DNA from 3 places in the Rhodoferax koreensis genome. Region 1 is predicted to be linked to each of the others. Evidence: predicted binding sites of a transcription regulator. Region 1 holds the regulator's gene; each other region holds the start of a gene.
What was found. The regulator HrcA, encoded in region 1, represses chaperone genes, less so after heat shock. The targets are predictions, from matches to a motif close to TTAGCACTCNNNNNNNNNGAGTGCTAA.

Region 1 (10,161 bases):
GCCACGTCATGGCCGGCATCGAGCAACTCGACGCAGATGTGGGTGCCGATGTAGCCGGCGCCGCCTGTCACCAGAATCATGAGAAGCCTTTCGCGATGCGATGATGGATGAAAGAATTATGGAGGCAAAAACCGGGCCCGCCCGTGCCCGCGGCCGGCGCGCAATGCCCGCGCCAGGGTCCACGCGAAGCTTCACAATAGGTGCCATGAGCCCCCCAACGCCAGGTATCGGCAAAACCGTCACTGCCGGCATGCACAAGTTCGTCGATGCACTGAACTGGCTGCTGGCCGCCTCCTGGGTGGGCGCGATCATCCCGTTCTTCTCGATCGGCGTGGGTTACGCGTGGAGTAGTTGGAAGACGGAGATCGCTGCCTCCTTCCTGGTGCCGGCCTCTCCCGCCAGCCCCGATTTTTCGCTGCACTCCACGGTGTTCTGGCTGCTGTGCCTGTTGTTGCTGTCGCTCGGCGTCGGCAATGCCTGGGCCAAAAAGCGTGATGCGGACCGCGCCTCGGCCGAGGTCAAGCGCCTGCTGGCCTCGCTGCAGGAACGCTCGCAGGAGCTGACCACCGCCGTAGGCCAGCTGCATTCGCTACCGCCGCTCGGCGTGCTTGAAGACTTCCGCCGCGCCTATGACGTCTGCGACAGCATCTCGGCCAAATCGGCCCGGCTCGACACCTCGGTACCTTCGGCCCGCGCCGACCTGGAAGTCTTTCTGCGGCGCTTCCTGTCGGTGGTCGGCCGCGTGATCCAGACCTTCGACGGCCACCAGCTCGCCGGGCGCAAGGTGCGCTACGGCCTGAACATCATGCTGTACGTCACGCAGGCCGAAATCCAGTCCCGGCCCGCACTGCAGCAGGCATTGGCCGGCCGCCTGCGCTACGCCGACAGCGGCCTCACCCTGGACAACGCGGCCGGCGTGCTCGACATGCTGCCCGCGGCGTCGATCGCCGACGGCGTGGAGGCCCCCGACAACGAACTCGAGCATTTCGCGATCCCCGTGGCACTCGCCCCCGCCCACGCCGACCGCGCGTCGAAGGAGCGCCCCACCCTGCCCGGCGCGGTGAACGCCTGCGTGAACATCATCCACGTCGCCTACGCCAGCATCGCGGACTACCGCCGCGCACTGGAAGACCTGAAAGCCCCCGACACCGTGAAGGCCGAGATGCTCGACTACTTCGACCAGCCCAACATCAGGAGCAGCGTGCAGAGCTTCGTGTGCGTGCCGCTGTTCGCCAGCGACACCGGCCTGGTCGGCGTGCTCAACATCCACCTCGACGTGCCCAACCCGCGCATCAAGGACCGCATGGAACTGCTCGTGCCGCTCGTCGCCCCGATGCGCCAGCAACTGGCCCGGTTGCTATTGAAATACAAGTCTCTATACTTATCTTGATCAAGCCACACCGCGCCGGAGTGCTAGCAAAAATGCAAATTCCTTTCGACCATGCGACCGATTCAGGCACCGCCTCCGCCAACCAGGCGTTGCTGGACGCATTGAAGTGCGAGGTGGATGAGTTCCTGGAGAGTGCGCTCACCGAGCGTTTCACCGTGGCGAGCCCGAACGGCGGCCTGCGCACCGAGGTGCGCGAGATCCCCATGTATCTGTTGCCGGAGCGGGAAAACCGCATTTCCGTGGGGATGGCCGCGACGGCCAGCTAGGGACCGAGCGGCCTGCGACCGCAGGCATGGATCGGCCAACACGGATGAAGAATGGTAGGGCGTCACGGACTTGAACCGTGGACCAAAGGATTATGAGTCCTCTGCTCTAACCAACTGAGCTAACGCCCCGACCGAGCCGCTATTGTAGAGGCCGCCCTCCACCGTTTCCGGTTGGTCCGCCGGCCTATTTCGGCCGGCTCAGCGCGTTGCTGACCAGCTTGGAGGTGATGTCCACGATCTGGATCATCCGGTCGTAGGGCATGCGCGTCGGGCCGATCACGCCCAGGGTGCCGACGACCTGGCCGTCGACCTCGTACGGTGCGCTGACGATGGAGAGTTCCTCGAACGGCACGACCTGGCTCTCGCCGCCGATGTAGATGCGCACGCCGGCCGCCTGGCTGGAGATGTCGAGCAGGCGCATGAGTTGCGTCTTCTGCTCGAACAGGTCGAAGGCGCGCCGCAGATTGCCCATGTCACCCGCGAAGTCGCTCACCGACAGGAGGTTGCGTTCGCCGGAGATGACCACTTCGTCCTGCTCCTGCGTCAGCGCTTCGGAGCTGGCGTGCACCGCGGCCTGCATCAGGCTGGCGATTTCGCCGCGCAGGCTTTCCACTTCGTTCTTGAGCCGTTCGCGCACCTGCTCCATGGCAAGGCCGGCGTAGTTGGCGTTGAGGTAGTTGGCGGCCTCGACGAGCTGGGTCTGGGAATAGTCGGCCTCGGTGAAGATCACGCGGTTCTGCACGTCGCCGTCGGGCGAGACGATGATCACCAAGAGGCGCTTTTCCGAAAGGCGCAGGAATTCGATGTGGCGGAACACGGACGTGCGCCGCGGCGCCATCACCACGCCGACGAACTGCGACAGGTTGGACAGCAGGTTGGCCGCGTTGGCGATCACCTTCTGTGGCTGCTCGGGTGCGAGCCTGGGCGGCTGCGGCCCGTCGCGCTGCACGGTGAGCATGGTGTCGACGAAAAGCCGGTAGCCGCGCGCCGTGGGAATGCGCCCGGCCGAGGTGTGCGGGCTGACGATCAGGCCGAGGTCTTCGAGGTCGGACATCACGTTGCGGATGGTGGCCGGCGACAGGTCCAGCCCCGATGCGCGCGACAGCGTGCGCGAACCGATCGGCTGGCCTTCGGCGATATACCGCTCGACCAGCGCTTTCAACAACAACTTGGCACGATCATCGAGCATCAAATCATTTTAATGATGTAATTTGCGAATGACCCTTAAATTCCGAAGCGTCGCGTTATTTGGCAAGTACCACGCTCCCGGCTCGGCCGGCGGCGCCAGTACGGAAGCTTCGCGGCAGGCGCTGGAAGGCATCGCCACGTACCTCAAGGCCCAAGGCTGCGAGGTGGTGGTGGAACGCGAGACGGTGGCCAACACCGGCATCGCCGGCTACCGCGCGCTGGACGTGGACACCATCGGCGCCGAATGCGACCTGGGCCTGGTGGTCGGCGGCGACGGCACCATGCTCGGCATCGGGCGGCTGCTCGCGGCCTACGGGGTGCCGCTGATCGGCATCAACCAGGGACGGCTCGGCTTCGTGACCGACATCCCGATCGACACCTACCAGGCCACGCTCACGCCGATGCTGCGGGGCGCCTATGAGGAAGACCATCGCAGCCTGATGCATGCGCGCGTGATGCGCGACGGCCAGTGCGTGTTCGACGCGCGCGCGATGAACGACGTGGTGGTGAACCGCGGCGCGACCTCGGGCATGGTGGAGCTGCGCGTCGAGGTGGACGGCCAGCTCATCGCCAACCAGCGCGCCGACGGCCTGATCATCGCCACGCCCACCGGCTCCACGGCCTACGCGCTTTCCGCGGGCGGGCCGCTGCTGCATCCCTCGATCCCGGGCTGGGTGCTGGTGCCGATTGCGCCGCATACCCTGTCGAACCGGCCCATCGTGCTGGCCGACCCCGGCGAGATCGTCATCGAACTCGTGGCCGGCCGCGACGCCAGCGCCAATTTCGACATGCAGTCGCTGGCCTCGCTGCAGCACGGCGACCGCATCTCGGTGCGGCGCTCGCAGCACCATGTGCGCTTCCTGCATCCCAAGGGCTGGAGCTATTTCGACACATTGCGCAAGAAGTTGCGCTGGAACGAAGGCAATTCGTGAACATGCACTCCAAGGCTCAGCACTGAAATGGCCCTCAAACGTATCACCCTGCGCGATTTTGTGATCGTGCGCGAACTCGAGTTGGACCTGTCCTCGGGCTTCAGCGTGCTCACCGGCGAAACCGGCGCGGGCAAATCCATCCTGATCGACGCGGTGCAACTCGCGCTCGGCAGCCGGGCCGATGCCGGCGTGGTGCGCGAAGGTGCGGCACGGGCCGACATCGCCGCCGAATTCGACAGCCCGCCGGCGACGGTGGCCTGGCTGGAACACGCCGGCTTCGACGTGGCCGACAGCCTGCTCCTGCGCCGCACGGTGGACGCCCAGGGCAAGAGCCGTTCCTGGATCAACGGCAGCCCGGCCACGGCCACGCAGTTGCGCGACATCGGCGACCAGTTGCTCGACATCCACGGCCAGCACGCCTGGCAAAGCCTGACGCGGCCCGACACGGTGCGTGGCCTGCTCGACGCCTACGCCGGCACCGGTCCGGCCACGCTCGAAAAACGTTGGGCCGCCTGGCGTACGACGCAGAAGGCGCTGGCCGATGCCCGTTCGGCACGCGATTCCCTGCAGCAGGAGCAGGAGCGCCTGGCCTGGCAGATCGGCGAGGTGGAAAAACTCGCGCCCGGGGCCGACGAATGGGACGAACTCAACACCGACCACGCGCGGCTGTCGAACGCGCAGGCCCTGCTCGACGCGGTGCAGACCGCCATCGACGCGCTGGAGAACGACGACAGCGGCGCGCTCGGCGGCCTGGTGCGTGCGCACACGGCGCTACAAAATCAGGAGCACATTGCGCCCGAATACCGTGCGTTGGCGGAGGTTTTGGCATCGAGCCTGGCGCAAGCCGAAGACGCCGCGCATTCGCTGCACAGCACACTGCGCAAGACCGAACTCGACCCGGACCGCCTGGCCGAGCTCGATGAGCGATTGGCCTTGTGGGTGTCGCTGGCACGCCGCTACAAACGCACCCCGGCCGAATTGCCCGCGCTGCTGGCCGCGTGGAAGCAGGAACTGGCCAAACTCGATGCCGCCGCCGACCAGGGCGCGCTCGAGGCGGCCGAACGCGCGGCCCACGAGGCCTATCTGGCCGAGGCCAAGCTGCTGAGCAAGGCCCGCAACCTGGCCGCGCCCAAGCTCGCCCGCGCCATCACCCAGGCCATGCAAGGCCTGGGCATGCAGGGCGGCCGTTTCGAGGTGGCGCTGCTGCCCGCCGAGCCCAGCGCCAGCGGCATGGAAGAAGTGCAGTTCCTGGTCGCCGGCCATGCGGGCAGTTCGCCGCGGCCGGTGGGCAAGGTGGCCTCCGGCGGCGAGTTGTCGCGCATCGCGCTGGCGATTGCCGTGACCACCAGCGAACTCGGCACGGCACAGACGCTGATCTTCGACGAGGTCGACTCCGGCGTGGGCGGCGCCGTGGCCGAGACCGTGGGCCGGCTCATGAAACAGCTCGGCCGCGACCGCCAGGTGCTGGCCGTCACGCATCTGCCCCAGGTGGCCGCGTGCGCCGACCACCACCTGGTGGTGGCCAAGCAGCGCGAAGGCAAAACCACCGTGAGCAGTGTGGGCAGCGTGGCCGGCGAGGAACGCGTGGCCGAAGTTGCGCGCATGCTCGGCGGTGAACGCCTCTCGAGCACCACCCTGGCGCACGCCAAGGAAATGCTGGGCATGCCTTGAACAACCCGCCTCGACGGTGACCACCATGAACACTGAAATCGTCCTCATCACCGGCATGTCGGGCTCGGGCAAGTCCGTGGCGCTGCACGCGCTCGAGGATGCGGGCTTCTACTGCGTCGACAACCTGCCCCCCGAGCTGCTGCTGACCTTCGTGAAGCTGGAGCAGACGCAGGGTGCGGCCAAGGTGGCGATCGCCATGGACGTGCGCAGCGCGACCTCGCTGCCGCTGGTGCCGCAACAGCTCGACACCCTGCGGCGCAATGGCGTGGACATCAAGCTGCTGTTCCTCGACGCCGCCACGGACACGCTGGTGCGGCGCTATTCGGAGACGCGGCGCAAGCATCCGCTGTCGCGTTCGGATCTGATGGACCAGCAGCGCGCGCTGTTCGAAGCCATCGAGCTCGAACGCGAGTTGCTGGCCGACCTGCGCGAACAGGCACATGTGATCGACACCAGCATCATCCGCTCGTCGCAGTTGCAGGGCTACATCAAGGGTCTGGTGGCGTCGGCCTCCAGCCAGCTCACGCTGGTGTTCGAATCCTTCGCCTTCAAGCGCGGCATTCCGCTCGACGCCGACTACGTCTTCGACGTGCGCATGCTGCCCAATCCGCACTACGAAGCCGACCTGCGGCCACTCACCGGCCGCGACGAACCGGTGGCGCAGTTCCTGCGGCAAAGCCGCGACGTGGCGCAGATGTTCAGCCACATCGAGCAGTTCCTCTCGCACTGGCTCGAACTCCTGGCGCGGGACCACCGCAGCTATGTGACGGTCGGCATCGGCTGCACCGGCGGCCAGCACCGCTCGGTGTACCTGGTGGAGAAGCTCACGGCGGCATTCAGCCAGCGCTGGGTGACCCTGAAGCGGCACCGTGAACTCGATGCGCGCGGCGACTTCAACGGCCAGTCGCGCGGCTTGAAGTCGGGCTCGACGATTTTCTGATCAGCCCAGGGGAATTCCTTTCGCCCTGAGCTTGTCGATGGGCTCGGGCGAGCTGCGACAGGCTCAGCCCGAACGGTGGAAGTGATCCTGACTAGGTCGCTTCAAGCAGCTTGCGCACCGGCGTCGGCAAGCCGAAGTCGGCCCAGCGTGCGGCCTCCACCCATTGGCCGTTGGCGCCGGGCGCCACGCCATCCGGCCACGCCACCCGCACCGGATGCAGGAACAGGTCCTTGTGGGTCAACACGTGCAGGAATGCGGGCAGGTCTTCCACACCGCCCTCTTGCGCCAGCCCGATGGCCTCGCGGCTGGCGAACACCGGCAGGCAGAACAGGCCGGCCCAGACGCCCGCGTCGGGGCGGCGTTCGAGCCACACCCGGCCCTGTGCATCCCGCGCCCAGAGCAGCCACCAGGATTCGGTGCTGCGCTTGAGCTTTTTCGTCTTCACCGGAAACCGCGTCGGATCGCCCGAGCGATGGCCGACACAGACTTCGCGCAACGGGCACAACAGGCAGGACGGGTTGCGCGCCAGGCAGATGGTGGCGCCCAGGTCCATCAGCCCCTGGGTATAGCGCGGCATGGCCACGGCGAGGTCGTCGAGCGGCAACAGTGCGGTGGCTCGGTCCCACAACGCACGCTCGTTGCTGGCCACCGAAAGGTCGGCGTCGAAGCCGAGTACCCGTGTCAACACCCGTTTCACATTGCCATCGAGGATGGCCGCGCGTTCGCCGTAACAGAACGACGCTATGGCCGCAGCGGTGGAGCGGCCGATACCGGGCAGCGTCTGCAATTCGGCCGCCGTGCCCGGGAACTGGCCACCATGCAAAGCCACGACCTGCTGCGCGCATTTATGCAGGTTGCGGGCGCGGCTGTAGTAGCCGAGACCGGCCCACAACACCAGCACCTCGTCCTGCTGCGCGGCCGCCAGGGACGCCACGTCCGGGAAGCGGTTCAGGAAACGCGGAAAGTATTCGAGCACCGCGCTGACCTGGGTCTGCTGCAGCATGATCTCGGACAGCCAGACGCGGTACGGGTCCACGGTGTTCTGCCAAGGCAGGCTGTGGCGACCATGGCTGGCTTGCCAGTGCACCACGCGATCGGCGACCGAGCCGGCTGCGCGGTCCTCCGCCACGCCGGGCAATACGGCCGGCAGGATATCGTCGCTCATGGCGAAGCCTCGGGGGCGGCCTGGTCCTGCAGCGCCACGCCGGTGGAGACGAAGTAGGACGTCAGCAATTGCAGACGCGTTTCCAGCTGGCCGAGCACAGCCTCCTGGCTTTCGATCTCGGCCACGCGTTCGTCGAGGCCGCCGGCCGCCTGCTGGATGCGGTCGATGGCCTCGATGCGCCGCCCGAAGCTGGTGCGCCGCTCCTGCAACTGCGCTTCCAGCTGGCCGGCCGCGGTCTTGCTCCACAGCTCCACCTCGGCGAATGCCGCCTCATAGACGGCGCGCAGCCGTGTCGCCAGCGCCCGCACCAGCCGGTCGGCGAATTCGGGCTGGGCCATGCGCAGCGCGTGCCCCAGCCCGAGATATCGCAGGTGACCTTGTTCGATCTGCTGCAGTTCCTTGTCGAAGCGCATGACGTCGGGCTCGGCGGGGGCCTGCAGCGAAAAGCCGTATTCCGCGTTGAGCTGGCGGAAGGTGGCGGCCAGCATGCTCTGGATCTCGAGGCTGTGGGCGCGCGCGCGGTCCAGGTTGCCGCGCAGCCGGGTGAAAGTCTCGGCGTAGATGCCTTTCATGCCGAGCTTGAGCCCGGGCCGCTGCAGCGCGGTGGCCAGCGCCATCATCTCGGCCTTGAGCGCGCGGCTGCCGAGCAGGCCGAACACTTCGCCCAGCAGCTTGTGCTGCACCGAACGCACGGCGTGGATCTTGGCGTTGCCGATGTCGAATTCAAGCTTCTCCTGCTCGATGCGCTGCCGCATGTTCTTGATGACGGCCGTGTTCTTGCCGCCCAGGCCCTGCAGTTCTATCTTCTGCTCGGAGAGTTCGCGCCGGCGCATCTGGATCACGCGGCCGGTCTCCAGGCGTAGCTCGGCGATGCCGCGCGACACCGTGGCGCGCAGGATGTTCTGCCGCTCGCCAAGGATGCCCTGGCCCAGCAGCTGTTCGAGCGCGGGCAGGCCGCTGGCCTGCAGCAACGCGTCGTCGGCACTGATCTTGGCCAGCAGGCCCTTCTGGGCCGACACCGCCATCACACGTTCGGCCGGCAGGCCGAGGATGGCGGCGGAAGCGGCCCGCTGCCGGTCGATCTCGCGCGCGATCTGCTCGGGGGTGCTGAGCGCGTCCCACAAGGTGTCGATCTTGTTGAGCACCACCACGCGCGCGTTGTCGTGTGTGGCCTCGCCGCTCAGGTGTTCGCGCCACACCGCCATGTCGGATCGGGTCACGCCCGCATCGGCGGCCAGGATGAAAACCACGGCATGCGCCTGGGCGATCAGGTTGATGGTGAGTTCGGGCTCGGCGCCGACGGCGTTCAGCCCCGGCGTATCCAGGATCACCAGGCCCTGCTGCAGCAGCGGATGGGCGATGTTCACCAGCGCATGGCGCCAGCGCGGCACTTCCACCTGGCCGGCCGCATCGGCGATGGGGTTGTCGTCGGGCAGGTCGTCGTGCCAGAAACCGAGCGCGCGGGCCTCGTCGATCGGCACGCGCCGCACCTCGGTGACCTTGGTCAACGCACCCGCGAGCTGCGCCGGATCGTGCACGTCCAGCGCCACCTCCGTCCATTCCTCGGGCGCGAGGCGCCAGTCCATCAGCGAGCGGGTGTCCAGCCGCGAGGTGATGGGCAGCAGGCGCAGGCTGGCCGGCAAAGCCGGGTCGAAGCCGAGTTCGGTCGGGCACATGGTGGTGCGGCCCGCGCCGGCCGGCATGATGCGCCGGCCGTAAGTCGCGAAGAACAGCGCGTTGATCAGCTCCGACTTGCCGCGCGAGAATTCGGCGACGAAGGCGACGCTGACCTTGTCGCTGCGCATCTGATCCTCGAGTCGGCGCAGTCGATCCTGCACCGCCGCGTCCAGCAGTGCGTGCTCCTTCATCCAGGCCGACAGCAGCTTGAGACGCAACGCGAACTCGCGCCGCCACGCGCCGTACTGGCCGAATTGCTCGTTGAAGGAAGTCGCCACTAGTGCGTGCTCTTTGTCGTAATTGGAAACATCTCGGCAAAATATAGCAGTGTTAGGCACACCCCCAGGCTTGCACCGCCCCCCGACGCGCGGCCTCGATTCAGCGCTTCTGGCATTGCGGGCAGAAGTAAGTGGAGCGCTGGCCCTGGCGCAGCTGCTGGATCGGCGTGGCGCAGACGCGGCAGGGCTCGCCGTGGCGGTCGTAGACCATGGCTTCCAGTTGGAAATAGCCGCTCTGGCCCTGGGCGTTGGAGAAGTCGCGCAGCGTGCTGCCTCCCTTGTGCACGGCGCGTGTCAGCACTTCGCGGATTGCCGCATGCAGCCTGGCCATGCGCGGCCCGCTGATGGCGGCGGCGCGCACCGTGGGGCGTATGCCGGCCATGAACAAGGCTTCCGAGGCATAGATGTTGCCCACGCCGACCACCACCTCGCCCGCCAGCAGGACCTGCTTGATCGTCGACTGGCGTGCGCGCAGCCCGGCCTGGAAAGCCTTCAGGTCGAAGGCCTCGCCGAGCGGCTCCACGCCGAGGCGGCCGAGCAGTTTCTGCGCGTTCTGCGCGGTCTCGCTCTCGGCATAGACCACGGCACCGAAACGGCGCGGGTCGTTCAGGCGCAAGGTGCCGCGGCTGGTGACCAGATCGAAATGGTCATGGG
Region 2 (10,161 bases), 590 kb from region 1:
ACGCCGCGTCGCGCGAGAGGATGTCGAGCGCCTCGGCGCCATGGTTGGCGACCACCACCTCGATGCCCGCGCCCTGAAGCAGGGCCAGCGCGAGCTCCTGGTTCATGGCGTTGTCCTCCACCAGCAACAGCCGCGCGCCGCGCAGGTGGCGATGGTCGCGCGGGTCGATGCCGTTGCGCCGGCGCTCGGGCCGCTCGACCAGGCCGGTGTGCCCCAGCACCAGGCCGACCTGTTCGAGCAGGCTGGACGGCGTGTAGGGTTTGACCAGCATGCCGTCGAGCGGCTGGCCGGCGCGCTGTGCCGCGACCCGGGCCTCCTCGCGGTCGTAGGCGGTGACCAGCACCACCGGCGGAGTGGCGATGGCGAGGGTCTTGCGCAGTTGTGCGATGAAACCGAGCCCGTCGAGCACCGGCATCTGCCAGTCGACCAGCACCAGGGCATGGGGCCGCCCCTCCGCGTGGGCGGCCACGGCGCAACGCAAGCCCTCGGCGCCATCGGCCGCCAGTTCGGCAACCATGCCGAAGCCGGTGAGCAGCCCGGCCATGAGTTCGCGTGCGAGCCGGTTGTCGTCGATCACCAGGACGCGCACGCCGGCCAGTTCTTCGGCATGCAGCATGCGCTGCGCGCCGGGCAGGCCGAAGGTGGCGTGGAAGTGGAAGGTGGAGCCGGCGCCGGGCACGCTTTCCACCCAGATCCGGCCCTGCATGAGCTCGACCAGGCGCCTGGAGATGGCCAGGCCCAGCCCGGTGCCGCCATAACGCCGGGTGATGGAAGCGTCCGCCTGGCTGAACGACTGGAACAGTTGCGCGCATTGCGCCGCGGTCATGCCGATGCCGGAATCCTGCACCCAGAAATGCAGCACGGTGCGCCCCTCGCCGCGCGAGACTTCCTCGATGCCGACGACCACGTCACCCGCCTCGGTGAACTTGACGGCGTTGTTGCCCAGGTTGACCAGCACCTGGCCCAGCCGCAGCGGGTCGCCCACCAAAGCCATCGGCAAGGCACCACGCAGATCGAAGTGCAGCTCCAGCCCGCTTTCCCGGGCCTTCAAACCCACCAGGCTCGCCAGGTGGTCCATGACTTCGGCCAGCTCGAAACCGATGGCCTCCACGCGCATCTTGCCCGCCTCGATCTTGGAGAAGTCGAGGATGTCGTTGATGATGCCCAGCAGGTGTTCGGAGGCGCGGTGCACCTTCTCGATGTAGTTGCGCGGCTTGTCGTCGAGCGGGAACTGCAGCGCCAGCTGCGACATGCCGATGATGGCGTTCATCGGGGTGCGGATCTCGTGGCTCATGTTGGCCAGGAAATCGCTCTTGGCCTGGGTGGCCTCTTCGGCTTTCTGCCGGGCCTCGTCCATCACGCGTTCGGCCTCGCGCGCCTGCGTCACGTCATCGAGCCAGACCAGCAGGCCGGGCCGGCCCTCGAAGCTGTGGTGCATCAGCGTGAGCAGGATGTCGCGCACCTCGCCACCGGCGGCGAACACCTGCACCGCCACGTCGCGCACCACCGGCGTGGCCTGCACCAGGCCCAGCACGCGCTCGCGGTCTGCGCGATGCACGTACATGCCGGCCACCGGCTCGCCCAGCCGCAAGCCACCCAGCTCGCGCATGTGGCGGTTGGCGAAGCGCAACAGGCCATCGACCTCGATGGCCGCGCCGATGGGTGCCGCGTCGAGCATGGACTGCAGTTGCGCCCGCTCCTCCTGCAGCAGGGCCTGTGCCTTCTTGCGTTCGCTGATGTCGGAGAAGGCGACGACCGCGCCCTGGAACGCGCCATGGCGCCGCAGGGGCGACACCACGTAGGCGGCGAAGAAACGGCTGCCGTCCTGCCGCACGAACTGCTCGTCTTCGCTGTCCACGGTTTCCAGGCGCCGCACCGCGTTCCAGTAGGGCGCACCCTGGGCCGATGGGTCGGCATCAAGCTCGGAACCGGGGCCGGCCCCCGCGCCAGTGAGCGCCCGTCCGTCGCTGCCGATCATCGCTGCCGCGTCGGCATGGCCGAGCAAGGCCGCTGCCGCGTCGTTGGCGAACGTCACCCGGCCCTGCGCATCCAGGCCGAAAATGCCTTCGGCGGTGGATTCGAGCAGCAGGCGCAGCTCGGCCTGCTTGTCCTGCAACGCGGCGGTGGCGACTTCCACGCGCCGGCTCACGACTTCGTTGGCGCGCAGTTGCCGCCACAACAGCAGGCCCATCAGCAGCGACAGCGCGCCACCTGCGCCCAGCGCGGTCCAGGCCGCGGTCTGCCGCAGCGCGCCGCCGAAGCGGGGGCTGACGATCCAGTCGATGCCCAAGGTGACGCCGGCCGTGAAGATCTGCGTGGGCACGATCAAGCGTCCGGGCTCCTCGTCTTCGACGCGCAGCCAGGGCGTGTGGCTGCCGTCGACCCGGTCGATGAACACCCGCGCCTGGATGCCGTCGGTGGCGCCGCTGAACAGGAGGCTGCCGACCATGCGCTCCAGGTCCACGGTGCCCACCACCACGATCTCGGGAGCGGAGGTCAACGCGAGGGCCACCCGCACGTAGGTGGCGTCGTTGTGCGTCACGGGCTCGGAAATGGTCCACGCGTTCGGTCGCGTGCGGGCGGATTCGAGCACGGCGATCAGCGCGCTGCCCGACTCTGGGTCGAACGGGTCGAGCAGGTGGGCCTCCGGCACGCGCTCGCTGCCCGCGCGCAGTTCCCAACGGTTGCTGCGCAGCTGGAACAGGCCGACGCCGCGCCCGAACGCATTGGCGGCGCGCGACTCCATGCTGTTGAGCGCGGTGAGAAAGCTGGATTCCTCGATGTCCGGGTTCAATTCGGCCAGCGCCGCGAGCGCGGACAGCGTACCGTAGGAAGCGTCGATGGCTTCATGCAGCGATTCGGTGAGCCGCTTGGTCTCCGCCCGCGCCCGCGCCTGCCATTGCGCCTGTTCGTCCAGCCAAAGCTGGCGCGCGACCCAACCCGAGAGCAGGAAACCACCCAGCACCACCAAGGCTGGAACCCAACGCCAGAATCTGTGGCTCATGGCGGTGATCGCTCGCGGCGGGTCGCGAATTCAGGCCTGGCTGAACGACCGACGATGCGACGAGATGGCGTTGCGGGCGCCGTCGATGGGCGAGCGGATTCCGTGCTTCATGGGTTCTCCTTGGCTGATGCGTCGCACACGACGTCCACCGGAGCTTCCCTCATCCGTCTCGCTCGGCATCGCAGCCCGCGGTTAACAATGTAAAACACTGTAACCCAATCCTTCTCCATGAAGAAGGCGGGGCGTCGGGGCGGATTCCGCCCCGATCGGCCAGGCTCACTCCACCGTCACGCTCTTCGCCAGATTGCGCGGCTTGTCCACATCCGTTCCGCGTGCGCAGGCCGTGTGGTAGGCCAGCAACTGCAGCGGCACGACGTGCAGCAACGGGGAAAGCTCGCCGTAGTGTTCGGGCATGCGGATCACGTTCAGGCCTTCTTCGCTCTGGATGTGGGTGTCGGCGTCGGCCAGCACGTAGAGCACACCGCCGCGCGCGCGGACTTCCTGCATGTTGCTCTTGAGCTTTTCGAGCAGGGCGTCGTTCGGCGCCACGGTGACCACGGGCATGTCGCTGGTCACCAGGGCCAGCGGGCCGTGCTTGAGCTCGCCTGCGGCGTAGGCCTCGGCATGGATGTAGGTGATTTCCTTGAGCTTGAGCGCGCCTTCCAGGGCGATCGGATAGTGCAGGCCGCGGCCGAGGAACAGGGCGTTTTCCTTGCTGGCGAAGTCTTCGGCCCAGCTGATGATCTGCGGCTCGAGCGCAAGCACGGCCTGCAGCGCGGCGGGCAGGTGGCGCATGGCCTTGAGGTGGCGCGCCTCTTCCGCTTCCGAGAGGCGCCCCTTGCTTTGCGCGAGCGCCAGCGTCAGCAGGAACAGGCCGGCGAGCTGCGTGGTGAAGGCCTTGGTGGAAGCCACGCCGATCTCCACGCCGGCGCGCGTGATGTAGGCCAGTTCGCATTCGCGCACCATGGCCGAGGTGGCCACGTTGCAGACCGTGAGCGTATGCGTCATGCCTTGGCTCTGGGCGTGGCGCAGTGCGGCCAGGGTGTCGGCGGTTTCACCGGACTGGGTGATGGTCACCACCAGCGTCCGGGGGTTCGGCACCGAATCGCGGTAGCGGTATTCGCTGGCGATCTCGACCTGGGTCGGAATCTTGGCGATGCTTTCCAGCCAGTACTTGGCCGCGCAGCCGCTGTAATAGCTGGTGCCGCAGGCCAGGATCAACACCGAGTCGATTTCCTTGAACACACGCCAGGCGGCCACGTGCGTGCCGTCCTCGCGCGGCTGGCCGTCGAAGAGCTCGGGCACGATGCCGATGACGCCTTCGAGCGTGTCGGCGATGGCGCGCGGCTGCTCGAAGATCTCCTTCTGCATGTAGTGGCGGTACGGGCCGAGCTCCGCGGCGCCGCTGTGCGCGCGCACGGTGCGCACCGCGCGGGTGACGGGCTTGTGCGCCTTGTCGACGATCCAGTACTTGCCGAGCTGCACGTCGACGACATCGCCTTCCTCCAGGTAGACGATCTGGTCGGTCACGCCGGCCAGGGCCATGGCGTCGCTGGCCAGGAAGTTCTCCCCGCCGCTGGCGCCGCCCGCACCCTCCTGGCCCACGCCCAGGATCAGCGGCGAGCCCGCGCGTGCGCCGACCACGCGGTGCGGCTCGTCCTTGCAGAACACGGCGATGGCATAGCCGCCGCGCAGTTGCCGCACGGTGGCCTTGACGGCTTCGAACAGGTCGCCGTCGTAGACGCTGTCGACCAGGTGGGCGATGACTTCGGTGTCGGTCTGGCTGTGGAACACATAACCCTTGGCCTGCAGCGCAGCGCGCAGTTCGTCGTGGTTCTCGATGATGCCGTTGTGCACCAGGGCCACGCGCCCGGGCCGGGTGTCGGCGTCGGCACCGGTGCCGTGGCTGAAATGGGGATGCGCGTTGTGCACGGCCGGCGCGCCGTGGGTGGCCCAGCGGGTGTGGGCGATGCCGGTGCCGCCTTCGATGTGGTCCTCGGCCACCTGGCTCATGAGTTCGGCGACCCGCGAAGTGCTGCGGGCGCGCTGCAGGCCGCCGCCTTCATGCACCGCCACGCCACAGGAGTCGTAGCCGCGGTATTCGAGCCGCTGCAGGCCCTGCACGAGGATGGGAACGATGTTTCGGGTGGATACCGCGCCGACGATGCCGCACATAAGAAGCTCCAGGTAGATTGAGGCCGCATCGTAAGGTGGATGGCCTTTGCACGGCCGTCAATTTTTCACGCTTTATGAAATCTGATTTCGTTGAAAAATTAATGGGAAATTTAATTTCAAATAAAATCATTCAATGGAATCAATCGACGTCGACGCCACCGATCTCCGCTTGCTAGATCAGCTCCAGCGCGATGCCTCGCTCAGCAACCAGGCGCTGGCCGAACGCGTGCACATTTCGCCGCCGACATGCCTTCGGCGCATCAAGCGGCTGATGGAGGCCGGGTTCATCGAGCGGCAGGTCGCCATCCTGAACACCGAGAAACTGGCGCCGACGCTGGGCTACGGCCTCACGGCGATCGTCGAGATCACGCTGGACCGGCAGGGCGCGGACCTGCTGGAAGCCTTCGAGGCGCGTGTGGCTGCCGACCAGGCGGTGCAGCAGTGCTACCGCGTATCGCCGGGGCCGGATTTCTGCCTGGTGGTGTTCGCACGGGACATGCCCGACTACCTGGCGCTGGCGCAGCGGCTGTTCACCAGCGACGCCAACGTGCGCAACGTGAAGGCCTTCTTCAGCCTGAAGCGGTCGAAATTCGAACCAGGCATTCCTCTGCAAGCCTAAGCTTCTATTTTGATAGCTGAATGCGCAGACAGATTCTGCGTTTGACGCCAATTCAGTAGTATTTTCATCGCCTATTCCCTTCTGCTTACAGGCGCTTACACCCCTGTCCTACGTGCCAAAGCATGGATGCCCTTACAGTGTGGGCATGATGACGACCTATAAAACCATCTACAAGTGCGGTCGATGCGGGACCACCAGTTACCAGCCCGTGATCGGCCGCGATGCGACCGGCGCGCTGCGGCCGACGGGGCAATACCGTTGCACGGGTTGCAAGGTCACGTTCACGGAATTCAAGGATTGGTGGGGCCACGACGGCGCGGGTCATAACGCTGCCCAACAGCCTGGCCTGGCCGCCTACCCCGCGGTCGTGGGTTGACAGCGGGCCCGGGCTTGCGTCTCGTCAACGTAGGGTAAAGCTATCGCGGCCATAGTCAGAATGGGAACTTCGGCCTTAGCACTCTATCCAATCGAGTGCTAACATTTAGCCTTAGAGAAAAGGAATCTGGTATGAACATTCAAACTGGAACCATGGCCCCCGCACTGTCTGCCGGCAATCCATGGACGCTGGTGCCGTCCCTGGGCAACCTGGACGCCTATATTTCGGCAGTCAACCGCATGCCCATGCTCACGCTCGAGCAGGAACAGCAGTACGCGCGCCAGCTCAAGGACAACAACGACGTCGATGCCGCCGGTAAGCTGGTGCTGTCCCACCTGCGCCTGGTCGTCTCCGTCGCCCGCCAATACCTCGGCTACGGCCTGCCGCATGGCGACCTCATCCAGGAAGGCAACGTCGGCCTGATGAAGGCCGTCAAGCGTTTCGACCCCGACCAGGGCGTGCGCCTGGTGAGCTACGCGCTGCACTGGATCAAGGCCGAGATTCACGAGTACATCCTGAAGAACTGGCGCATGGTCAAGGTGGCGACCACCAAGGCACAGCGCAAGCTGTTCTTCAATCTGCGGTCCATGAAGCAGGGTTTCAAGGCCGATACCGCGAATGAAGTCACGCACCGCGACACGCTGAGCGAAGGCGAGATCGAGTCGATGGCCAGCCAGCTCAACGTGAAGCGTTCCGACGTGATCGAGATGGAAACCCGCCTGTCGGGTGGCGACGTGATGCTCGATCCCGGTCCGGGCGACGACGGCGAAGACAGCTTCGGCCCGATCGCCTACCTGGCCGACACGCACCAGGAGCCGACCGCCTTGCTCGAAGCGCGCCAACGCGACACGCTGGCCAGCGACGGCATCACCAATGCGTTGAGCGAACTCGACGACCGCAGCCGCCGCATCGTGGAAGAGCGCTGGCTCAAGGTGAACGACGACGGCTCCGGCGGCATGACGCTGCACGAGTTGGCGGCCGACTACGGCGTGAGCGCCGAACGTATCCGCCAGATCGAATCGGCCGCGATGAAGAAGATGAAAAAGGCGCTGGCATACTACGCCTGACGCACCGGCTTCGTCGCCCCTCGAACGCCAGCGCCCTCCAGCGCTGGCGTTTTTTCATGGCCGCCTGCTTTCAACCGTTGTTCAACCGTTTCGCCCGCCGCCCATGTTCGCTCCAACATTTTCCCGCCGCACGGCCCTGGCGCTGGGCCTGTCCGCCATCGCCAACTGGTCCGTCGCCCAGACCGCACCCGCCGCCTGGCCGATCAAGCCGTTGAAGATCATCGTCGGCTTCCCGGCGGGCTCGTCGCCCGACCTCACGGCGCGCGCCATCGCCGAGCCGCTGGCCAGGTTGCTCGGCCAGCCGGTGATCGTGGACAACAAGGTCGGCGCGGGCGGCAACATCGGTGCGGACATCGTGGCCAAGGCTACCGACCAGCACACCATCGGCCTGATGATCAACGGCAACATGACGATCGCCAGGCTGCTGAATCCCAACATCGCCTACGACCCGCTCAAGGACCTGGCGCCGGTGAGCCTGATCGGCACCGCGCCGCTGGTGCTGGCGGCGCCCGTGGCCGTGGGCGGCACCGGCAACGCCCGGAGCTTCTTCGACGCGGCACGCGCGGCCGGCGACCGGTGGAGCTACGGCACGCCCGGCGTGGGCACCGTCGGCCATCTGGGCATGGAGTTGCTCAAGGACAAGAGCGGCATCAAGCCGGTGCACATCCCCTTCCCCGGCTACGCCCAGGTGTTCAACAGCATGCTCGGCGGCCAGATCGAACTGGCGCTGCTGCCGCCGGCACTGGCCGCGCAGCAGATCAAGGCCGGCAAGCTCAAGGCGATCGGCGTCACGTCGTACGGCCGCAGCACGCTCATGCCCGAGGTGCCGAGCCTGGCCGAAGTCGGCATCCGCGGTTTCGGGCTGGAGATCTGGAACGGTGTCGCGGCGCCGGCCTCGATGCCGCCGGCCATCGTGCACAGGCTCTCGGCGATGGTGAGCGATATCGTGCGCACGCCGGAAATGCGCGAGAAGCTGTTCAACCAGGGCTGGGTGGTGGTTGGCTCCTCCGCCGAGGGCCTGGCCAACCGCATCAAGGCCGACACGGCCGAGATGGGTGCGTTGATCCGCTCGCGCGGCATCAAGGCGGAGTAAAAGGCCCCGGCTGGACCTTCAGCTGGATTGCTTGAGCAACTGCTTCAGGTCCGACGACAGGGCCTGCGCGCCGCTGCCGTAACGCGCGTACAGCCGCAGCCGGCCCTGCGTGTCGTAGACGTAGCTGCCGGCCGAGTGGTCCATGCTGTAGCTGGTGGGTGTCTTGCCGTCGACCTTCTTGTAGTAGATCTTGAAGTCCTTCGCCACGGCCACGAGCTGCTCGGGCGTCGGCCGCAAGGCGATGAAGCTCGGGTCGAAGTTGCCCATGTAGGCTTTGAGCACCTCCGGCGTATCGCGCTCCGGGTCGACGGTGATGAAGACGCCCTGCAGCTTGCCGGCATCGGCGCCGAGCGAAGCCTTGACCTCGGCGAGTTCGGCCATGGACGTCGGGCAGACGTCGGGGCACTGGGTGTAGCCGAAGAACACCACCACCATCTTGCCCTTGAAGTCCTTCAGGCTGCGCGGCTGGCCGGTGTGGTCGGTGAGCTGGAAATCGCGCGCATAGTCGGCGCCGGTCAGGTCGATGGCATTGAAGTTCGGCTTGGTTTCGGAGCAAGCACCCAAAAGGCCTGCCACGCCCACCACAACGGCGCAGGCAGCTATTTTTTTGATAGCATCTCGTTTGTTCATGGCAGCACGCATCGGATCAGAGGACATAGTGGTCGACGAGCAGGGCCGCGAACAGCACACTCAGGTGGATCAGGGAAAAACGGAAGGTCTTGCGCGCCAGCGCGTCCGAATAGTTGCGCCACAGCGCCACGGCATAGCCGCAGAAGCCGATGGAGAGCGCGATCGCAACCACCAGGTACAGCCAGGAACTCATGCCGTAGATGAACGGCATCAGGCAGGCGGCGAACAGGATCAGCGTGTAGAGCAGGATCTGCAGCCGCGTGAACTCGTTGCCGTGCGTCACCGGCAGCATCGGCAGGCCGGACTTGCGGTAGTCCTCCACGCGGTACAGCGCCAGCGCCCAGAAATGCGGCGGCGTCCACAGGAAGATGATGAGGAACAGGATCAGCGCCTCGGGGCCGACCTCGCCGGTCATCGCGGCCCAGCCCAGCACGGGCGGCATGGCGCCGGACGCACCGCCGATCACGATGTTCTGCGGCGTGAGCGGCTTCAGGATCACCGTGTAGACGATGGCATAACCGACGAAGGTGGCGAAGGTGAGCCACATGGTCAGCGGGTTGACCAGGAAGTACAGGATGCTCGAGCCGGCCGCGCACAACACGGCCGAGAACAGCAGCGTCTGCCAGTCCTGCAGTTCGTGCTTGGCCGTGGGCCGCCAGGCCGTGCGTTTCATCTTGGCGTCGATGCCCTGCTCGACGATGCAGTTGAAGGCCGCGGCCGCGCCCGCCACGAGCCAGATGCCGGCGCAGGCGATCAGGCCGAGCTGCAGTTCGGCCAGCGAAGGCAGGCCCGGCACGGCCAGCACCATGCCGATCAGCGCGCAGAACACGATGAGCTGCACCACGCGCGGCTTGGTCAGCGAATAGAACTGGCGGATGCGCGAAGGCGCGCGCAGCGTGGGCGCACCCGGGGCCGCGGGAGGGACAGGGGAAACGGGATCAACGGCACTCATGCAAGAGGTCTCGGAACATTCATTCGGGAAGCGGCGGCGTCGGCCGAGGCCGCAGGCAGGGGAATAGCGCGGCTGGTGCACACCGCCCAGGTGAACACCACCACCAGCGCCGCGGCGCCGCCGGTATGCGACACCGCAGCCACCAGCGGCCAGTCGAGCACCACGTTGCTCAGGCCGGTGGCGAACTGCCACGCGGCCAGGATGAGCAGCCAGCGCGCCGGGCCGGGCAGCACCTTGCCCGCCCG
Region 3 (10,161 bases), 2.6 Mb from region 1:
TGTTCACGCGCCAGGCGCGCGGCATGGCGCCCACGGCGATGGGCGAGGTGCTGGTGCGTTACGCCAAACAGGTGCTCACCGATTTCGGCACGGTGCGCCACGAAATGACGGCGCTGCAGGCCGGCCTGTCCGGCGTGCTGCGCATCGGCAGCGTGCCCGGCGCCGTGCCCGAACTGGTGGCGCCGTCGCTCATCGAATACAAGCGCAACCATCCCAGGGTGGCGGTGTCGGTGATGGTCGAGACCAGCAACGTGATGCTGGCGCTGCTGGGCCGTGGCGAGGTCGACCTGATGCTGGGTCGACTCACACCCGGCAACGACGCCGATGCCTACCGCTGCACGCTGCTGCTGGGTGAATCGCAAGTCGTGGTGGCGCGCGCGGCGCATCCGCTGTTCGACCGGCCCACGCTCGCACTCGCCGACCTGGTCGATTGGCCGTGGATCCTGCAGCCACCAGGCTCGCCGCAACGCGGCCATTTCGAAGCCGCACTGCACCAGGCGGGCCTGAACCCGCGCCTCGACATCACCGAAACCGCCTCCGCCATCGCCATCACGGCCCTGCTCGAAATCTCCGACATGCTCGCCGTCATGCCGCATTCCCAGGCCGAGCACTACGCGCGCCTGGGCGTGCTACGTGTCGTGCCGCTCGCGCTACCCGTCAACGTGCCGCCGATCTACCTGGTCACACGCATCGACCGCGTGCTCTCACCGGCGGCCACGGCTTACGTCCAACAGTTGACCCCCAAATAGAAAAAGCCCCGCAGCTTTCGCCACGGGGCTTCCAAATCATCACGGCGGTATCGGCCACCCCTTCCAGGACAACCGCGGAACCGGCTCCGCCGGGCCGCAGGTTGTGCCCCCTGCAAGGGGGTGGGCGCTACACGCAGTGAGCAACCTGGGGGTGAGCCACTTACATGCCCATGCCGCCCATGCCACCCATGCCGCCCATGTCAGGCATGCCGCCGCCGCCGGCGCCGGATTCTTCCTTCGGTGCTTCGGCGACCATGGCTTCGGTCGTCAGCAGCAGGGAAGACACGGAAGCTGCGTTTTGCAGGGCCGTACGCGTCACCTTGGTCGGGTCCAGAATGCCGAGCTCCAGCATGTCGCCGTAGCTGTCGTTGGCAGCGTTGAAGCCGAAGTTGCCCTTGCCGGCCAACACGGCGTTCACCACCACCGAGGCTTCGCCGCCGGCGTTGTTGACGATCTCGCGCAGAGGCGCTTCGATGGCCTTCAGGACCAGCTTGATACCGGCTTCCTGATCAGCGTTCTCGCCCTTGATCGAGGTGCCGACAGCTTGCTTGGCGCGCAGCAGAGCCACGCCACCACCAGCCACGACGCCTTCTTCCACGGCAGCGCGGGTAGCGTGCAGTGCATCTTCGACGCGGGCCTTCTTTTCCTTCATTTCGACTTCGGTGGCAGCGCCGACCTTGATCACGGCCACACCGCCGGCCAGCTTGGCCACGCGTTCTTGCAGCTTTTCACGGTCGTAGTCGCTGGTCGCTTCTTCGATCTGCACGCGGATTTGCTTCACGCGGGCTTCGATGTCGGCAGCGGCGCCGGAACCGTCGATGATGATGGTGTTTTCCTTGCCCACTTCGATGCGCTTGGCTTGGCCGAGGTCGGCCAGCGTCACTTTTTCGAGCGTCAGGCCGACTTCTTCAGCGATGACCTTGCCGCCCGTCAGGATGGCGATGTCTTCCAGCATGGCCTTGCGGCGGTCGCCGAAACCAGGTGCCTTGACAGCCACGACCTTCAGGATGCCGCGGATGGTGTTCACGACCAGCGTCGCCAGGGCTTCGCCTTCGACTTCTTCGGCAATGATCAGCAGCGGACGGCCCGACTTGGCAACTTGTTCCAGGGTCGGCAGCAGATCGCGGATGTTGCTGATCTTCTTGTCGTACAGCAGCACGAAAGGATTGTCGAGCAGCGCGGATTGCTTTTCGGGATTGTTGATGAAGTAGGGCGACAGGTAGCCGCGGTCGAATTGCATGCCTTCGACGACGTCGAGTTCGCTGTCCAGCGACTTGCCGTCTTCGACGGTGATCACGCCTTCCTTGCCGACCTTGTCCATCGCGTCAGCGATCAGCTTGCCGATGGTTTCGTCGCTGTTGGCCGAGATCGAGCCAACTTGCGCGATTTCCTTGGAGGTGGTGGTGGGCTTGGAAGCCTTCTTCAGCTCTTCGACCAGGGCCGTGACGGCCTTGTCGATACCGCGCTTCAGGTCCATCGGGTTCATGCCGGCGGCGACCAGCTTGAAGCCTTCGCGCACGATGGCCTGGGCCAGGACGGTCGCGGTCGTGGTGCCGTCACCAGCGTTGTCGCTGGTCTTGGAAGCCACTTCCTTCACGAGCTGGGCGCCCATGTTCTGCAGCTTGTCCTTGAGTTCGATTTCCTTGGCCACGGACACACCGTCCTTGGTCACGGTAGGGGCGCCGAACGAGCGTTCCAGAACCACGTTGCGACCCTTGGGGCCGAGGGTGACCTTGACCGCGTTGGCCAGGATGTTCACGCCTTCGATCATGCGTGCGCGGGCTTCACCGCCGAAGACTACGTCTTTTGCTGCCATGTTGAATTCTCCAGAAATTTAAAAATAGGGACGGAAGGAAAAGCGGATTACTTTTCGACGACTGCGAACAGGTCGTCTTCCTTCATGACCAGCAGTTCGTCGCCGCCGACCTTGACGGTCTGGCCGCTGTACTTGCCGAACAGGACGCGGTCGCCGACCTTGACGGTCAGAGCAGCCAGTTCACCCTTGTCGTTGCGCTTGCCCGGGCCGACGGCCAGGACTTCGCCTTGATCGGGCTTTTCGGCGGCTGCGTCGGGGATGACGATGCCGGAGGCGGTCTTGGTTTCGCTGTCAACACGCTTGACGATCACGCGATCTGCCAGAGGACGAAGGTTCATTGCATCTCCTAAAATTGGAACGGAAGAGTTGAATCAGTCGGCGCCGACCCGGGCCGGCGCGTCTTAATGGCGTGGGGAGGGTGTTAGCACTCATCCCCAACGAGTGCTAATGATAAGGCCAAGTTGGTCAGTTTCAAGACAACGGCGCTAAATCGGCCGAGAATTTACCGTCGGATTTCAGCCAGCGCTGAACTCCAGGGCGACAACGGCGACCCTTTTCATCGTTCTCGGCCATCGTGCCGCCACCGCTCCCGCTGACGAAAATCTCCTCTGCGCGCGAAAGCGGGGGTACGCTGCGCCACAATGCTTGGTCATGACCTTGAATCCCATGCAATCCACAAAATTCTCCCTTCTGCCTCTCGTATTCGCCATCGCCGCAGCCACCCTGGTGCCCAGTTCGGCGACTTTTGCCGCTGATCGCCACGCAGCCAAGCCTGCCGCGCACAAAAAGTCCGTATCCACGGCGCCAGCACCTGAGCCATTGGCCGGGCAATCTGCCGTTGCCACCGGCGCGCCGGCCATCCCGGCCAAGGCCTGGCTGTTGATGGACTTCGACTCCGGCGAGGTGCTGGCCTCGGCCAACCCCGATGAACCGTTGCCGCCCGCGTCACTGACCAAGATGATGACCAGCTTCCTGGTTGAGCAGGCCCTTCGCTCGGGCAAGCTCAAAAAGGAGGATCTGGTTTCGGTCAGCGAGAATGCCTGGTGCCGCGGTTCGAGCACCGAGTCCTGCATGTACCTGCCGCTGAACAGCCAGGCCACGGTGATCGACATCCTGCGCGGCATCGTCATCCAGTCGGGCAACGACGCCTCCAAGGCGATTGCCGAGCACATGGCTGGCTCCGAAGAGGGCTTCGCCAAACTGATGAACGCCGAAGCCAAGCGCCTCGGGATGACGCACACGAATTTCGTGAACGCCACAGGCCTGCCCGACCCGGCGCACAAGTCGTCTGCCCGCGATCTCGCCATCCTCGCGCGGGCGATCATTCGCGACAGTGCCGACTACTACCCGCTCTATGCCGAACGCGAGTTCAAGTACAACGGCATCAAGCAAGGCAACCGCAATGCCTTGCTCTACACGGACCCCACGGTGGATGGCCTGAAGACGGGGCACACCGAGGAAGCGGGCTACTGCCTGGTGACTTCGTCCAAGCGCAACGACATGCGCCTCATCACGGTCATCCTCAACACCAACAGCGCCAAGGCGCGAGCCGACGAGTCCCGCAAGCTGCTGGGTTGGGGATTCAGCCAGTTCGAGAAGGCCACCCCGATTCAGCCGAACGCCGTGGTCACGAATGCCAAGGTCAGCTTTGGCAAGGCCGACACCGTCGCCGCGGGCCTCGGGGCTCCATGGACGTTGACCGTGCCGCGCGGCCAGAAATTGCAGACCTCGGTGCAGGTCAAGCCAGACCTGGAGGCGCCGGTGGCCAAGGGTGCCGTGATCGGCAAGGTGATCGCAGAATCGAACGGCAAGCCGATTGGCGAAACGCCGCTCATCGCGCAGGCGGACGTGGAGCGCGCGGGCTTCATCCAGCGCATGTGGCAGCGCCTGGTCAAGTAACCCGGGATCGCCCCGAAGGGGCCTCCGCCAGGACGGCGGCCGGGGTGGTTGCGGGCACGGCGGGCTGGAGCGTTCCGCGGGCGCTCGCCGAAGATTTTCCCGGCGACGGCAGCCATCTGGCGCGTTATGCCCGCGTGCTGGACTGCGCCGAGATCAATACCTCCTTCTACCGCAGCCACCGGCCCGAGGTGTATGCCCGTTGGGCCGCGCAGACACCACCCGGTTTCCGATTCGCCGTCAAGCTGCCGCGCGCCGTCACGCACGACCAACGTCTGCGGGGCGCGCGCGCCCCGCTGGAGCGCTTCAAGGCGGAAGTGACCGGGCTGGGGGACCGGCTGGGCGTGCTGCTGGTTCAATTGCCGCCTTCGCTGGCCTACGAGGCCAGGCCGGTTCGTACCTTCTTTGACCTGCTTGCCGGCCTGTTCGAGACGTCGGTCGTTTGCGAACCGCGTCACCTCAGCTGGTTCGAACCGGCTGCGGACCGAATGCTGGTGAAGCTGCGGGTGGGCCGTGTCGCCGCCGATCCCGCGCGCTGTCCGGCGGCCGCAGTCCCCGGCGGCTGGCTGGGGCCGGCCGGTGACGGCGCCGGTGCCGTGCTCTACCACCGCTGGCACGGGTCGCCCCGCATCTATTACTCGGCCTACGGCGATGCGTGGCTGCGGGCGCAGGCGGAGCAGCTGCAACGCTGGCCGGCGTCGGCCGAGCGCTGGTGCATCTTCGACAACACCGCATCCGGCGCGGCGGCCTCCGACGCCCTGCGGCTGCGTCGCTGTATGTGACAGTGGCCGTGACGGTCACGCCACTGTCACGTGGCTGACGTCCAATGGACCTCCCATTACCGGCGGATGCCATGCCCCACACAGAGATGCGGTTGAGGTTGATCTCGAGGCGCGAAGCCCACCTGCGTGAGCCTGCCTGCGGCCGCGCGAGCGCCTCGCCCACGGGCGCGAAGGCCTGATGCGCGCCGATCCATCGGTGGACGGCCCGTCCCAGGCCCGCACAGCCACCGACACGCCGGCGCTGGCCAGCATCGGCGCCAGGCTGCGGCTGCGCACCGGCGAACTCGGCAGGCTGCTCCAGGCAAATGCGCTGGCACCCGTGTTTCAGCCGATCGCGCAGGTCGAGAACGGCGCGATCTATGCGCACGAGGCCTTGATCCGCGGCCCGGTCGGCAGCTTGCTCCATGCCCCGGACGCGCTGTTCCGGCTGGCGCGCGAGCAGGACGTGGTGACCGAATTCGAGTTGCACTGCGTCGAGTTGACGCTGGCCACCTGGAGCCGGCTGAACCAGCCGGGCCGGCTGTTCGTCAACATCAGTGCGGACGCCCTGGTCCACGTGGTCCACCGGCGCGGGCGCAACTGGCTGACGGATTACCTGCGTGGCTTCGGCATCTCGCCGCGCATGCTGGTGTTCGAGCTCACCGAGCATGAGCGGGTTTCCGACCTGGGCGCGCTGTTGCGTGTCGGCGAGGAAGTGCGCTTCGCGGGGGCGTCGCTGGCGCTGGACGATTTCGGCGATGGCCGCTCGAGCCTGCGCCTGTGGTCCGAACTGCGGCCCGATTACGTCAAGATCGACAAATACTTTAGCAAGGACATCAGCCTGCATGCGGACAAGCTGCAGACCCTGCGTGCGCTCAAGCAGATCGCCGTGGTCTTCGGCACGGTGCTGGTGGCCGAAGGCATCGAGACCGAGGACGATCTGCGTGTGTTGCGCGATCTGGCCATCGGGCACGGGCAGGGCTACTTCCTGGGCCGGCCCGAGGCGTTTCCACGCGCGCAGATCCTCGAGGCCGCGCTCGGCGCCCTGAACGACCAGCGCGTCACCGTGCTGCCGGAGCTCAAGCGCGCGTCGCATGCCGGGCGGCTGTCCAAACTATCGATCATCCATGCGCCCACCGTCGCACCGGACACGGTCAACAACGAAGTGGAAGCCATCTTCAACGCCGACCCGGGCCTGCACGCGGTGGCGGTGGTGGACGACGGCCGGCCGGTGGCGATCGTGAACCGCCAATCCTTCATGCAGCATTACGCCCAGCAGTTCTTCAAGGAGATTTTCGGTCGCAAGCCCTGCCTGGTGCATGCCAATCCCGCGCCGCGCCTGATCGAGAGCGAGCACGACGTGGACGACCTGGTCGGCATCCTGACCTCGCAGGACCAGCGCTACCTGGTGGATGGCTTCATCGTGACCAACAATGGCCGCTACGTGGGCCTCGGCACCGGCGAGCAACTGGTGCGCTCGGTGACGGAGGTGCGGCTGGAGGCGGCGCGCCACGCGAACCCGCTCACCTTCCTGCCGGGCAACATCCCGATCAGCGAACACATCGACCGGCTGCTGCAGGGCGGCGCCGAATTCGTGGCCTGCTACGCCGACCTCAACAGCTTCAAGCCGTTCAACGACCACTACGGCTACTGGCGCGGCGACGAGATGATCCGGCTGGTGGCCAAGGTCGTCGTGGCCCACTGCGATGCGCAGCGCGACTTCGTCGGCCACGTGGGCGGCGACGATTTCGTGATCCTGTTCCAGAGCAGCGACTGGCAGCCGCGCTGCGAGCGCATCGTGGACGAATTCAAGCTGCTGGCCCTGTCGCTGTTCGACGATGCGGCCAGGCAGCTCGGCGGCATCGAGGCCGAGGACCGCGATGGCGTCATGCGGTTCTTTCCCTGCTCCACGCTGTCCATCGGTGCGGTGCGCATCCGCAGAGGCCAGTGCGCGAACGCGGAAGAGGTGGCCACGCTGGCCGCGCTGGCCAAGCACGACGCCAAACGCGCGGGCGCGGGTCTGCTGGTCCACGGGGCATGAATCCAAGGCGGGTTGTCATCCCGCTTTCAGGAAGGCATGCGATGGTCTGCGCCTTGTACGGCTCGTGCCGGGTGGATCCTTCGAAACCGGCGCTCAAGCAGGTGCTTCCTTGACGACAGCTATCCAACGCGGCGCGTCCAGTGGCCTGGGCCGCCGCCTTCTCGCAGATGCCTACCGCTTCCAGTCCATCGGTGCGGTGACCGCCGTCACGCAGGAACGACCCGCGGCATCGGCCTGATCAGCACCGCCGTGTCCGGTCTCGAAAACGTCACGCACGAAATGCCGCGCTGGTCGAGCAGTCCGCCGCCGCAGCGCAGAGCCTGCGCAGCCAGGCCAGCGATCTCAATGGGCAGATCGGGCGGTCGGAATTGCCGGGTGAGCCCGCGGTGCTACACAGGGAACCAGCCGGGCCATGCTGATCGCGGCCTGACCCGTTGCAGGCACGCACACTGACACACTGGTTTCACGGGCGAGGTGAACACTGGCCTGATGACCAAAACACCAGCCCTCACCCAGATCAGGTTCCCCGTCCTCGCCATCGCATTCGCTTCGGTGGTGCTCACCGCCTGCGGCGGTTCGGATGAAGCCGAACGCTCAGTCACCTCGCTGCGACTGATCGGCCAACAGGTCCTGCCGCGACGCACCGAGTTCCAGGGCACGGTGATCGGCGGACTTTCGGGTATCGACTACGACGCCGCGAACGGCCGTTACGTGCTGATCTCCGACGACCGCACGACGACCGATTCGGCTTCCGCGCCGCGTTTCTACACCGCCTCGCTGAGCTTCGACCTGAACACCTTCAGCGCCGTGCAGTTCCTGTCGACGACGACCATGAAGCAGCCGGGCGGCACGGTGTTTCCCAAGGTGCCGGATGCGCGTGTCGCCGATCCGGAAAGCATCCGCGTCGATCCGGTGAACGCCAATCTGGTCTGGGCGAGCGAGGGTGACCGGACGCTGACCAGCGTGCCGACGCGCATCATCGATCCCTTCGTGCGCGAGATGAAGCCCGACGGCAGTTATGTGCGCGACTACAGCGTTCCCGGCATGTTCCGCATGTCCGCGGCCGACACCGGGCCGCGTGGCAACCTGGTGTTCGAGGGCCTGGCCTTCACGCCCGACAAGAAGCAATTGCTGGTGGCCACGGAAGGTGCGCTCTTTGCCGATGGCGCCACGCCGACGGTGGACGCCGGGTCGGTTTCGCGCTTCACGGTGTTTGACCGTGGCACCGGCAACGCGGTAGCCCAATACGCCTATCCGATCGACAGGATCCAGGCCACGCCGGTGCCGGCCACGGCGTTCTCGGTCAATGGCCCCACCGAGGTCCTGGCGATCACCAATTCAAAATTCCTCGTGCTGGAGCGCAGCTTCTCGGTCGGCGTGGAGGGTAACCAGATCCGCCTGTACGAGATCGACCTTGCGGGCGCCAGCGATGTCCTTGGTGTGCCGGCACTGGCGGGGGCAAGCTACAAGCCGTTGAGCAAGCGGCTCGTGTTGAACTTCGAGACGCTGAAGGCACAACTGGGCGGCATTGCCAACCTGGAAGGCCTCACGTTCGGCCCGAGACTGGCGAACGGCCACGACTCGCTGGTGGTGGTGGCGGACGACAATTTCCCGACCGCCGATTCGACGACGGACCGCAATCAGATCCTGGTGTTCGAGGTTCTGCCCTGAAGATGGCGGGGTGGCCGCTTCATGCGCGCCACAGTTTCAGCGTGAAGGCCAGGGCAACGTAATGGCTGATGGTGCCGGCTACCACGAACAGGTGCCACATGCCGTGTGCATGCGCCCAGCCGGCGCGGTTGCGGTAGAAGTAGGTGCCCGCGCTGTAGAAGGCCGCGCCCGCCAGCAGCCACGCGGTGCCGGCGTTGCCCAGCCGCGAGGCGAAAGACAGGGCGCCAAACACGCACAACCAGCCCAGGCCCACGTACAGCCAGAGCGTCGGGCGGCGTGAACCGGCCATTTCCCGTGCGGCGCCGATGGTGGCGCACAGCCACACGACACACAGGAAGAAGCCTTCCGTGGCGCCTTGGCGCACCGGCAGCGCAAATGCGGTGTAGCTGCCGGCGATCAGCATGAAGATGGCTGCATGGTCGGCGCGCTGCCACCATTGCTTGCGGGCCCCACGGCTGCTGTGGAACAGCAACGAGGCCACATACAGCGCCGCACTCGACGCCGCGAAAGCCCCCACCCCCGCCATCTCGGTGGCCGTGCCGGTGCGCCATACGTGATCGAACAAGGCCGCGGCCGCAGCCAGCACCGCGGCCAGGCCGAGCAGATGGCTGTAGCTGTTGAAGCGTTCTCCGTGGTACATGGTGCGCCACTACACCACGCCTGTGCTGCAAGGCTGTGACGCACGCCTTTCGGTTTGCCGTGCGCCCTTGAAGAGCGGGATGTCATGAACGCGTCACATCGGCACGTTCCAATGGAAAACGTTTTCCAGATCTTCTTCCTGACTTTCATGACCTTGCCCATGTGCGCAGACCGAACCCGATGAGTATCCAGACCGTTGCCCGAGAAGCAGGCGTGTCGATCGCCACCGTATCGCGCGTCTTCAACCTGCCAGGCCGTGTCGCCAGCGAAACGCGCGAACACGTGGAGCGCGTCGCCCTGGCCCTGGGTTATGCGCCAAACGCCAGCGCGCGCACGTTGCGCACCCACCGCAGCCGCGCGCTGGGAGTGGTGCTGCCCACGCTGCTCAACCCGGTGTTCGCCGAATGCCTGGAGGGCATCGCCAGCGCCGCCACGGAAGCGGGATATTCGATCCAGCCGCTGACCACCGAATACAGCATCGAGCGCGAGAACCACGCCGTGGGCACGCTGATCGCCCATGGCGTGGACGGCATGGTGATGGTGGCGTCCAATCCCGGCACATCGGCCGCGTTGAGGCGGGTGGTCGCC

Region 2: the regulator HrcA is predicted to act here: its motif matches at 6,250-6,276, upstream of rpoH (RNA polymerase sigma factor RpoH).
Region 3: the regulator HrcA is predicted to act here: its motif matches at 2,987-3,013, upstream of RD110_RS06280 (co-chaperone GroES).

Annotation. Positions count from the first base shown of each region.
Region 1 covers NZ_CP019236.1:4,475,738-4,485,898, forward strand. Annotated here, with positions in the region: gene galE (UDP-glucose 4-epimerase GalE) at 1-80, opposite strand, end outside; gene RD110_RS20780 (hypothetical protein) at 206-1,390, shown strand; gene RD110_RS20785 (hypothetical protein) at 1,423-1,656, shown strand; tRNA gene RD110_RS20790 (tRNA-Ile) at 1,709-1,785, opposite strand; gene hrcA (heat-inducible transcriptional repressor HrcA) at 1,841-2,845, opposite strand; gene RD110_RS20800 (NAD kinase) at 2,874-3,776, shown strand; gene recN (DNA repair protein RecN) at 3,804-5,447, shown strand; gene rapZ (RNase adapter RapZ) at 5,473-6,387, shown strand; gene mutY (A/G-specific adenine glycosylase) at 6,479-7,552, opposite strand; gene RD110_RS20820 (dynamin family protein) at 7,549-9,507, opposite strand; gene mutM (bifunctional DNA-formamidopyrimidine glycosylase/DNA-(apurinic or apyrimidinic site) lyase) at 9,608-10,161, opposite strand, start outside.
Region 2 covers NZ_CP019236.1:5,062,313-5,072,473, forward strand. Annotated here, with positions in the region: gene RD110_RS23410 (hybrid sensor histidine kinase/response regulator) at 1-3,004, opposite strand, end outside; gene glmS (glutamine--fructose-6-phosphate transaminase (isomerizing)) at 3,281-5,179, opposite strand; gene RD110_RS23420 (Lrp/AsnC family transcriptional regulator) at 5,313-5,798, shown strand; gene RD110_RS23425 (hypothetical protein) at 5,944-6,174, shown strand; gene rpoH (RNA polymerase sigma factor RpoH) at 6,306-7,241, shown strand; gene RD110_RS23435 (Bug family tripartite tricarboxylate transporter substrate binding protein) at 7,345-8,334, shown strand; gene RD110_RS23440 (SCO family protein) at 8,353-8,964, opposite strand; gene cyoE (heme o synthase) at 8,981-9,916, opposite strand; gene RD110_RS23450 (COX15/CtaA family protein) at 9,913-10,161, opposite strand, start outside.
Region 3 covers NZ_CP019236.1:1,318,200-1,328,360, forward strand. Annotated here, with positions in the region: gene RD110_RS06270 (LysR family transcriptional regulator) at 1-749, shown strand, start outside; gene groL (chaperonin GroEL) at 910-2,565, opposite strand; gene RD110_RS06280 (co-chaperone GroES) at 2,613-2,903, opposite strand; gene RD110_RS06285 (D-alanyl-D-alanine carboxypeptidase family protein) at 3,385-4,464, shown strand; gene RD110_RS06290 (DUF72 domain-containing protein) at 4,509-5,243, shown strand; gene RD110_RS06295 (EAL domain-containing protein) at 5,422-7,263, shown strand; gene RD110_RS28805 (hypothetical protein) at 7,373-7,501, shown strand; gene RD110_RS06300 (esterase-like activity of phytase family protein) at 7,753-8,934, shown strand; gene trhA (PAQR family membrane homeostasis protein TrhA) at 8,954-9,574, opposite strand; gene RD110_RS06310 (LacI family DNA-binding transcriptional regulator) at 9,754-10,161, shown strand, end outside.